2 regions of the Bradyrhizobium sp. P5_C12 genome follow, and region 2 is predicted to be linked to the other one. Evidence: predicted binding sites of a transcription regulator. Region 2 holds the regulator's gene; the other holds the start of a gene.
The links. Region 2 encodes PhoB, which activates phosphate uptake and scavenging genes when phosphate is short. Its sites were predicted from a motif close to TGTCATNNANCTGTCAT; they were not measured.
Positions count from the first base shown of each region.

Region 1: ACXJMY_RS29830 (DUF47 domain-containing protein) is a predicted target of PhoB. The motif match lies at 2,991-3,007, and genes of this name have one in related genera.

Region 1 covers NZ_JBFULU010000044.1:41,355-46,159, forward strand. Annotated here, with positions in the region: gene ACXJMY_RS29815 (peptide chain release factor 3) at 1-817, opposite strand, end outside; gene sugE (quaternary ammonium compound efflux SMR transporter SugE) at 975-1,289, shown strand; gene ACXJMY_RS29825 (anion permease) at 1,282-2,289, opposite strand; gene ACXJMY_RS29830 (DUF47 domain-containing protein) at 2,305-2,949, opposite strand; gene ACXJMY_RS29835 (branched-chain amino acid ABC transporter permease) at 3,105-4,073, opposite strand; gene ACXJMY_RS29840 (branched-chain amino acid ABC transporter permease) at 4,075-4,805, opposite strand, start outside.
Region 2 covers NZ_JBFULU010000010.1:146,508-151,312, reverse strand. Annotated here, with positions in the region: gene ACXJMY_RS12310 (acetylornithine transaminase) at 1-628, opposite strand, end outside; gene ACXJMY_RS12305 (GcrA family cell cycle regulator) at 1,086-1,598, shown strand; gene phoB (phosphate regulon transcriptional regulator PhoB) at 1,831-2,538, opposite strand; gene phoU (phosphate signaling complex protein PhoU) at 2,560-3,276, opposite strand; gene pstB (phosphate ABC transporter ATP-binding protein PstB) at 3,288-4,109, opposite strand; gene pstA (phosphate ABC transporter permease PstA) at 4,106-4,805, opposite strand, start outside.

The DNA of each region.
Region 1 (4,805 bases), on a different contig from region 2:
CGCCGACGCCGAAATTGCGCAGCGCGCTGCCGAAATAGACCGGGGTCAGATGGCCCTCGCGAAACGCGGCGAGTTCGAACGGCTTGGAGGCCGCGGTGACGAGCTCGAGCTCGTCCTTCACCGCGGAGACGTCGAGATTCGCATTGAGCTTTCCGAGCTCCGCGATCTCGATCTGCTGCGCCGCGCCGGTCTTGGCGCCGCCGCCTTCGAGCAGGCGCACCCCGCCATTGACGACGTCGTAGGTGCCGAGGAAGTCACGGCCACGGCCGACCGGCCAGGTCATCGGCGTGGTGTCGAGCGCCAGCGTCTTCTCGATCTCGTCGAGCAGCTCGAAGACGTCGCGGCTTTCGCGGTCCATCTTGTTGATGAAGGTGATGATCGGGATGTCGCGCAGCCGGCAGACCTCGAACAGCTTTCGCGTCCGCGCCTCGATGCCCTTTGCCGCGTCGATCACCATCACGGCGGAATCGACCGCCGTCAGCGTGCGATAGGTGTCTTCCGAAAAGTCCTCGTGGCCCGGCGTGTCCAGCAGGTTGAACACGAGGCCTTCGAACTCGAAGGTCATCACCGAGGTGACGACGGAGATGCCGCGCTCGCGCTCGATCTTCATCCAGTCCGAGCGCGTGTTGCGCCGCTCGCCCTTGGCCTTGACCTGGCCGGCGAGATTGATGGCGCCGCCGAACAGCAGCAGCTTTTCGGTCAGCGTGGTCTTGCCGGCGTCCGGATGCGAGATGATCGCAAAGGTTCGCCGCCGCGACACTTCAGCGGCAAGCGGGGAACGGGCCGGCGATTCGGCGGAAATGGCGATGTCGGACATGGCGGGAGCGTTTGGCAGGGAAAATGGGCCTGATCAAGCCTGATTTGGTGATTGCAGGGCCCCTCGACCAGCCCCATATCGCCATTTGGGAGGGACGGCCCTCCTTTTCCAAAAGCCATGGCCGCGGGGACGACCCTGCCTTGAATGGAGGGTCGTCATGGCCTGGAGCATCCTGTTCGTCGCCGGTCTTCTCGAGATTACCTGGGCGATCGGCCTGAAATATACTGAGGGCTTTACCAGACTTGTTCCGTCCATCATCACGCTCGCGGCGATGGCCGGCAGCGTCATCCTGCTCGGACTCGCTCTCAAATCGCTCCCCGTCGGGACCGCTTATGCAGTCTGGACCGGCATCGGCGCGGTCGGAACCGCGACGCTCGGCATCATCCTGTTCGGCGAGCCGGCCACCGCATTCCGCCTCGCCAGCATCGGGCTCATCGTCGCCGGTATCGCGGGGCTGAAATTCGTCACCTGACAAAGATCTTGACCGCCCACCAGGTGAGCGCGGCGACGATGGCGGAGGCCGGCATCGTGATCACCCAGGCATAGACGATCGAGCTGGCGACGTTCCAGCGCACCGCCGAGAGCCGACGGGCGGCGCCGACGCCGACGATGGCGCCGGTGATGGTGTGGGTGGTCGAGACGGGAACTCCAAGGAAGGTCGCCATGAACAGGGTCGCGGCGCCGCCGGTCTCGGCGCAAAATCCCTGCATCGGCGTCAGTTTTGTGATGCGCAGGCCCATGGTGCGGACGATGCGCCAGCCGCCCATCAGCGTGCCCAGCGCCATCGCCGCCTGGCAGGACAGCACGACCCAGAACGGCACCGAGAATTCACTGCCGAGATGGCCCTGCGAATAAAGCAGCACGGCGATGATGCCCATGGTCTTCTGCGCGTCATTGCCGCCATGGCCGAGCGAGTAGAGCGAGGCGGAGGCGAATTGCAGGATGCGGAAGGCGCGGTCGACCGCGAACGGCGTCGAGCGCACCGAGGCCCAGGACACGATCGCGACCAGCAGCATCGCGAGCAGGAAGCCGACCAGCGGCGACAGCACGATCGCCAGCACCGTCTTGGACAATCCGCTCCAGACCGCTGCCGAAATCCCGGCTTTGGCCACGCCTGCACCGAACAACCCGCCGATCAATGCGTGGGACGAGGATGACGGGATGCCGAGCGCCCAGGTCACGAGATTCCAGACGATGGCGCCGACAAGGGCCGCGAAGATCACCTGCGCATCGACGATCGCGGGATCGATGATGCCGGTGCCGATGGTCTGGGCGACGTGCAGCCCGAACACCATGAAGGCGACGAAATTGAAGAACGCGGCCCAGAACACCGCGAATTGCGGCCGCAGCACGCGGGTCGAGACGATGGTCGCGATCGAATTGGCGGCATCATGCAGGCCGTTCAGGAAGTCGAACAGCAGCGCGACGGCGATCAGTCCGACCAGGACGGGAAGACCCAACGCAGCATCCACGGCGCGGCCCCTGTCCTAAACTTGCTCGATGACGATGCTGTTGATCTCGTTCGCGACGTCGTCGAAACGGTCGGCCACCTTTTCGAGGTGCTCGTAGATTTCGGCACCGACGATGAAATCCATCGCGTTGCCGTCGCGATGCTTGAGGAATAGTTCCTTCAGCCCGATGTCATGGAGGTCGTCGACCCGGCCCTCGAGCTTGGTCAGCTCTTCCGTGATCGCGGTCAGCATGGCCACGTTCTGGCCGATCGCCTGCATCAGCGGCAGCGCACGGCCGACCAGATTGGCGCATTCGATCAGAAGCCCGCCGATCTCGCGCATCGGCGGCTCGAAGGTGCGAACCTCGAACAGCATCACGGCCTTGGCGGTCTGCTGCATCTGGTCGATGGCGTCGTCCATCGACGTGATGAGGTTCTTGATGTCGCCCCGGTCGAACGGCGTGATGAAGGTACGGCGCACCGCGGTCAGCACCTCGCGGGTGATGTTATCGGCATCGTTCTCGAACTGGTTGACGCGCTGGCAATAGACCGGCGTCTCCTCGCCCCCGTTCAGCATTCCCTGGAGCGCGACGGAGCCCTGGATCACGGTCTGGGCATGGCGGTCGAACAGGTCAAAGAACCGTTCTTCCTTGGGCAGGAAGGCGCGAAACCATCGCATCATGGGATAGGCTACCGGTTGGAAATGGCCCGGCCCGAGCAGGCCGTCATAAAACTGTCATAGACCATTTTCGACCCGCGCGCGTGCTACCTCACGCCCGCGGAACCGGATCATCCACCGCTTTCACGCAGCCTATAAATTTACATCAGATCAATAGCTTAGAGTGATCGTCGGAAGTAGTGCGCGATTTCACCGACCACGCCGCGGCGGAAGGTGAGCACGCAGATCACGAAGATCGAGCCCTGGATCACCGTCACCCACTGGCCGAAGCTCGCCAGATATTGCTGCATGGCGATGATCGCGAAGGCGCCGACCACGGGCCCGAAGATGGTGCCGAGACCGCCGACCAGCGTCATCAGCACGACTTCGCCGGACATCGTCCAGTGCACGTCGGTGAGCGAGGCATTCTGCGCCACGAACACCTTCAGGGACCCGGCAAAGCCGGCCAGCGTGCCTGACAGGACGAAGGCCAGGAACTTGTACTGGTCGGTCCGGTAGCCCAGCGAGATCGCGCGCTGCTCGTTCTCGCGGATCGACTTCAGGACTTCGCCAAACGGCGAGTTGATGATGCGGTAGATCAGCAGGAAGCCGGCGAGGAAGCCGACCAGCACGACATAGTAGAGGACGGTCGGCTTCGAGAGATCGAAGAGCCCGAACATGCGTCCCTGCGGAATGCCCTGGATGCCGTCTTCGCCATGGGTGAATGGCGCCTGGAGGTAGATGAAGTACAGGAGCTGCGACAGCGCCAGCGTGATCATCGAGAAATAGATGCCCTGGCGGCGGATCGAGATGTAGCCGGTCACGATCGAGAGCAGGAAGGCACCGGCGACGCCGACGAGGATGCCGAGTTCCGGCGGCAGCGCCCATACCTTCAGCGCATGCGCGGTGCAATAACCGGCCGTCCCCAGGAACATCGCGTGGCCGAACGACAACAGGCCGCCATAGCCGATCAGAAGGTTGAAGGCGCAGGCGAGCAACGCGAAGCACAGCGCCTGCATCACGAAGAACGGATAGACCCCCGTGAACGGCACCGACGCCAGCAGCAGCGCCATCACCACAAACACGATCATCTCGTCGCGCATCGCGCGCGGGGTCGCCCGCAGCGTATCGTCCGTCAAGGCTGTCATATCAGGCCGCCCTTCCCGTCAATCCGGTTGGCTTCACCAAGAGCACCAGCACCATCAGCACGAACACGACGGTGTTGGAGGCCTCGGGGTAGAAATACTTGGTCAGGCCCTCGATCACACCGAGCGCGAAGCCGGTGATGATCGAACCCATGATCGATCCCATACCCCCGATCACGACCACCGCGAACACCACGATGATGAGGTCGGCGCCCATCAGCGGCCGCACCTGGTTGATCGGCGCCGAGAGCACGCCGGCGAGCGCGGCAAGGCCGACGCCGAGACCATAGGTCAGCGTGATCATGCGCGGCACGTTGATGCCGAAGGCGCGCACCAGCGTCGGGTTTTCGGTCGCGGCGCGGAGGTAGGCGCCGAGCCGCGTCTTCTCGATCAGGAACCACGTCGCGATGCACACAATCAGCGAGAACACGACGACCCAGCCGCGATAGACCGGCAGGAACATGAAGCCGAGATTCATGCCGCCCCTGAGCTGGTCAGGAATGGCGTAAGGCAGGCCCGACGATCCAAAATAGTTCTGGAATACGCCCTGCACGATCAGCGCAATGCCGAAGGTCAGGAGCAGGCCGTAGAGATGATCGAGTCCGGTCAGCCATTGCAGCATGGTCCGTTCCAGGATCATGCCGAAGATGCCGACGACAATCGGGGCGATGATCAATGCCGGCCAGTAGCCAATGCTGAGATAATCATTGTTCAGCAGGAAATAGGCGACGAACG
Region 2 (4,805 bases):
CGTCGCAGAGCTGGCGCAGCGCCTTGAGGAACGCCGGCGTCGCCGAACGCACGCCGCCCTCGCCCTGGATCGGTTCGATCAGGATGCCGGCGGTCTGCGGGCCGATGGCCTTCTTCACGGCGTCAAGATCGCCATGCGGGACCTGGTCGAAGCCGTCCATCGGCGGACCAAAGCCTTCGAGATATTTTGCCGAGCCGGTCGCAGCCAGCGTCGCCAGCGTGCGGCCGTGGAAGGCGCCCTCGAAGGTGATCATGCGATAGCGGTCGGGATGGCCTTTGGCGGCGTGATAGCGGCGCACGACCTTGATCACGCATTCCAGCGCCTCGGCGCCGGAATTGCAGAAGAATACGAAGTCCGCAAAGCTCTCGCTGCAGAGCCGGGCGGCAAGTCGCTCGCCATCCGGGCTCTGGAACAGGTTCGACATGTGCCAGAGTTTCGTGGCCTGCTCCTGCAACGCCTTGACCAGCGCGGGATGGGCATGGCCGAGCGCGTTCACCGCCACGCCAGAGGTGAAATCGAGATAGCGGTCGCCGTTGGTCGCGATCAGCCAGCAGCCTTCGCCGCGCTCAAAACCGAGGTCGGCCCTGGCGAAAACGGGGAGCAAATGCGGCGCTGCGCTGTTGGTCATGACGGTCACTTGGATGTTGCGGACGGACTGAGCGTGCATCACGCAACGCACCATTGACCGGCCCGGAAAACGAAACGTGCCGCCTTTTAAGGGCGGCACGCGTCACTATCTTATGCCTGGTAAAACGGGTGTCAATGCCGCCCGGAAAGCCTCACGAAACGCTGAATCCGTAGTCTTGCGGTGTCGATTTTGCGGTTTTTTGGCCACGGAACATGTGGAAGCGAGTCGGCGGACTCTTGCGCGTGAGTCACGCCATATTGTAGCGTTTGGCTTGTCAGATACGACATCTCGTGCAGGCGGTTCTGATCTCTAAGTCCTCATGTACCGGCGTAAACGTTCGGGCGCACTTCGCGCGCCCGGCGAGCCTTAAGGGATTCTGGCGGCACGGGTTTTTCAAGGCTTAGGCATTCGCTGTGAGGCCCCGATATGGCAGGCGCGCAGCGAGGGAAAGGGTGCAATGACGGTTTTGACCTGGTCCGATGATCGCGTCGAGCAGCTGAAAAAGCTCTGGGAGGCCGGACTTTCGGCCAGCCAGATCGCGGCGGAGCTCGGCAATGTGACCCGCAACGCCGTGATCGGAAAGGTGCACAGGCTTGGCCTGTCCGGCCGCGCCAAGAGCCCCTCTTCGGCCGCGCCCCGGCCGCGTAAGGCGCGTCCGGCACAGCACATGATGCGGGTGAGCCGCCCGATCTCGCGCGGCAACACCGCGTTGGCGCAGGCCTTCGAGGTCGAGGTGGAGGCCGAGCCGGTCACCTACGACAACGTGGTGCCGATGAGCCAGCGGCTGTCGCTGCTGGAATTGAACGAGGCGACCTGCCACTGGCCGGTCGGCGATCCCTCGAGCCCGGATTTCTTCTTCTGCGGCGGCAAGGCGCTGTCGGGCCTTCCCTATTGCGCCCAGCACTCGCGTGTCGCGTACCAGCCGGCGGCCGATCGCCGGCGCGCACCGGCCAAGCCGGGCCCGCGGTGAGTTAGCGGATATAGTCGTCCGTTAAAATGCCGCCATCACACGATGGCGGCTCGACACACTCCGATGTCGTCCCGGCGAAGGCCGGGACCCATAACCACCAGCAGATGTGGTTACAGGGATTCGGAGTTACCCTTCTCGCACAAACAATTGCGTCCTCGGGTTATGGGTCCCGGCCTTCGCCGGGACGACACCGATATCGTGGCGACAGCTCGCCAAACCAACTCGCTCTAGCCTACGTCTGCTCCGCCTTCGCGAAGCGATCGTCCAGCGCGTAGCCGGCGCCGCGCACGGTGCGGATCGGGTCCTGTTCGCGGCCGAGATTGAGCAGCTTGCGCAGGCGACCGATGTGCACGTCGACGGTGCGTTCGTCGATATAGATGTCGCGGCCCCAGACGCTGTCGAGCAGCTGCTCGCGCGAGAACACGCGACCGGGATGCTCCAGGAAGAACTCCAGCAGGCGATATTCGGTCGGGCCGAGATCGATCGGACGGCCCGAGCGCGCCACGCGGCGCTTGTCGCGATCGAGCTCGATGTCGCCAAAGGCGAGCACGGTGGCCAACCGCTCCGGGCTGGCGCGCCTGAGCAGGCCCTTCACGCGCGCGAGCAGCTCCGGCACCGAGAACGGCTTGACGATGTAGTCGTCGGCGCCGGTCGCAAGCCCGCGCACCCGCTCGCTCTCCTCGCCGCGGGCGGTGAGCATGATGATCGGAAGCTGCTTGGTCTCGGGCCGGGTGCGCAGCCGCCGGCACAGCTCGATGCCGGACAGCCCTGGCAGCATCCAGTCGAGTACGATCAGGTCGGGGATATGCTCCTTGAGGCGGGTGTCGGCGTCGTCGCCGCGCATCACCGTCTCGACGTCATAGCCGTCGCCTTCGAGGTTGTAGCGGAGAAGCTCGGTCAGGGCTTCCTCGTCCTCAACCACCATAATGCGTGCGCCCATGTGGTCGTCGCTCCTCAAGCCTTAAGTGTTCGGGACCGTCGTGGCGAAGGTCGTCATGTCGCCCTTCGGTCGCTTGTCGGTCATCGCCTGACCTTCGATCATGTAGAATACGGTCTCGGCGATGTTGGTGGCGTGGTCGCCGATCCGCTCGATGTTCTTGGCACAGAACATCAGGTGAATGCAGAACGAGATGTTGCGCGGATCCTCCATCATGTAGGTGAGGAGCTCGCGGAACAGCGAGGTGCAGATGGCGTCGACTTCCTCGTCGCCCTTCCACACCGCCATCGCCGCCGGCAGATCATGCGCGGCATAGGCGTCCAGCACCGACTTGACCTGCTGCTGCACGAGGTCGGTCATGTGCTCGAGGCCGCGGAACAGCTTGAGCGGATGGAAATCCGTCTCCAGCGCCGCGACGCGCTTGCCCATGTTCTTGGCGAGATCGCCGATGCGCTCGAGATCGGTCGCGACGCGCATGGCGCCGACGATCTCGCGCAGATCGACCGCCATCGGCTGGCGGCGGGCGATGGTGAGCACGGCGCGCTCCTCGATCTTCTTCTGGAGCGCGTCGATCTCGACGTCGGTCGCGACCACGCGCTGGCCGAGCGCAACGTCGCGGCGGATCAGCGCATCGACGGAATCGACGATCATGCGCTCGGCAATCCCGCCCATCTCCGCGACCAGGCGCGTAAGCTCCTGGAGGTCGGTGTCGAAGGCCTTTGCGGTATGTTCGGAAGCCATATCCTGTCTCCTCAGCCGAACCGGCCGGTGATGTAATCCTGCGTACGCCGATCGGTCGGCGACGTGAAGATCTTGCTGGTGTCGTCGAACTCGATCAACTCGCCGAGATACATGAAGGCGGTCTTGTCGGAGACGCGGGCCGCCTGCTGCATGTTGTGGGTGACGATGGCGATCGTGTAGTTCTCGGAGAGCTCCTGGATCAGCTCCTCGACCTTGGCGGTCGAGATCGGGTCCAGCGCCGAGCAGGGCTCGTCGAACAGGATCACCTCGGGCCGCACCGCCACCGTGCGGGCGATGCAGAGGCGCTGCTGCTGGCCGCCGGAGAGCGACAGGCCGGACGCATTGAGCTTGTCCTTGACCTCGTTCCACAGCGCGCCGCCGCGCAGCGCCTTCTCGACGCGGTCGTCCATCTCGGACTTCGAGATCTTCTCATAGAGACGGATGCCGAAAGCGATGTTCTCGTAGATCGTCATCGGGAACGGCGTCGGCTTCTGGAACACCATGCCGACGCGCGCGCGCAGCAGATTGAGGTCGAGCTTGGTGTCGAGGATGTTGGTCTGGTCGAGCATCAGCTGGCCGGTGGCGCGCTGGCCCGGATAGAGGTCGTACATCCGGTTGAAGATGCGCAGCAGGGTCGACTTGCCGCAGCCCGACGGGCCGATGAACGCCGTGACGCGATTGGTGCCGAGCGTCAGGTTGATGTTCTTAAGCGCATGGTGCTCGCCGTAATAGAAGTTGAGATTGCGCACGGTCACCTTGGGCGGCGCCTCGGGCAGCGTCGGCGACTGCGGGAGCCCGCCGGCTGCGCTCATCGATACGGAAAGATCACTCATTTTGCGGTCCTCTCGGCGCCAAGGATGCGCGCGCCAATGTTCAGGGCAAGCACGGTCAGGGTGATGAGCAGCGCCCCGCTCCACGCCAGCTGCTTCCAGTAGGCGTATGGGCTCTGCACGAAGTTGTTGATGGTGACCGGCAGGTTGGCCATCGTCTTGGTCAGGTCCAGGCTGAAGAACTGGTTCGACAGCGCGGTGAACAGCAACGGCGCGGTTTCGCCGGCGACACGGGCGGTCGCGAGCAGCACGCCGGTGATGAGGCCCGCGCGCGCCGAGCGATAGGCGATCCGCTTGATCACCAGCGAGCGCGGCAGACCGAGCGCGGATGCCGCCTCGCGCAACGCGTTCGGCACCAAGAGCAGCATGTCCTCGGTCGTGCGCAGCACCACCGGGATCACGATGACGGCGAGCGCGAGGCAGCCCGCGATCGCCGAGAAGCCGCGCATCGGCACCACCACCGCGCCATAGATGAACAGGCCGATGATGATCGAGGGGGCCGAGAGCAGGATGTCGTTGATGAAGCGGATCACCGAGGTCAGCTTGTCGTTGCGGCCGTATTCGGCGAGATAGGTGCCGGCGAACATGCCGAGCGGCGCACCGATGCCGACGCCGATCACCGTCATCAGCAGCGAGCCGACGATGGCGTTGAGCAGGCCGCCGTCAGTCGAGCCGGGCGGCGGCGTGTTCTCGGTGAAG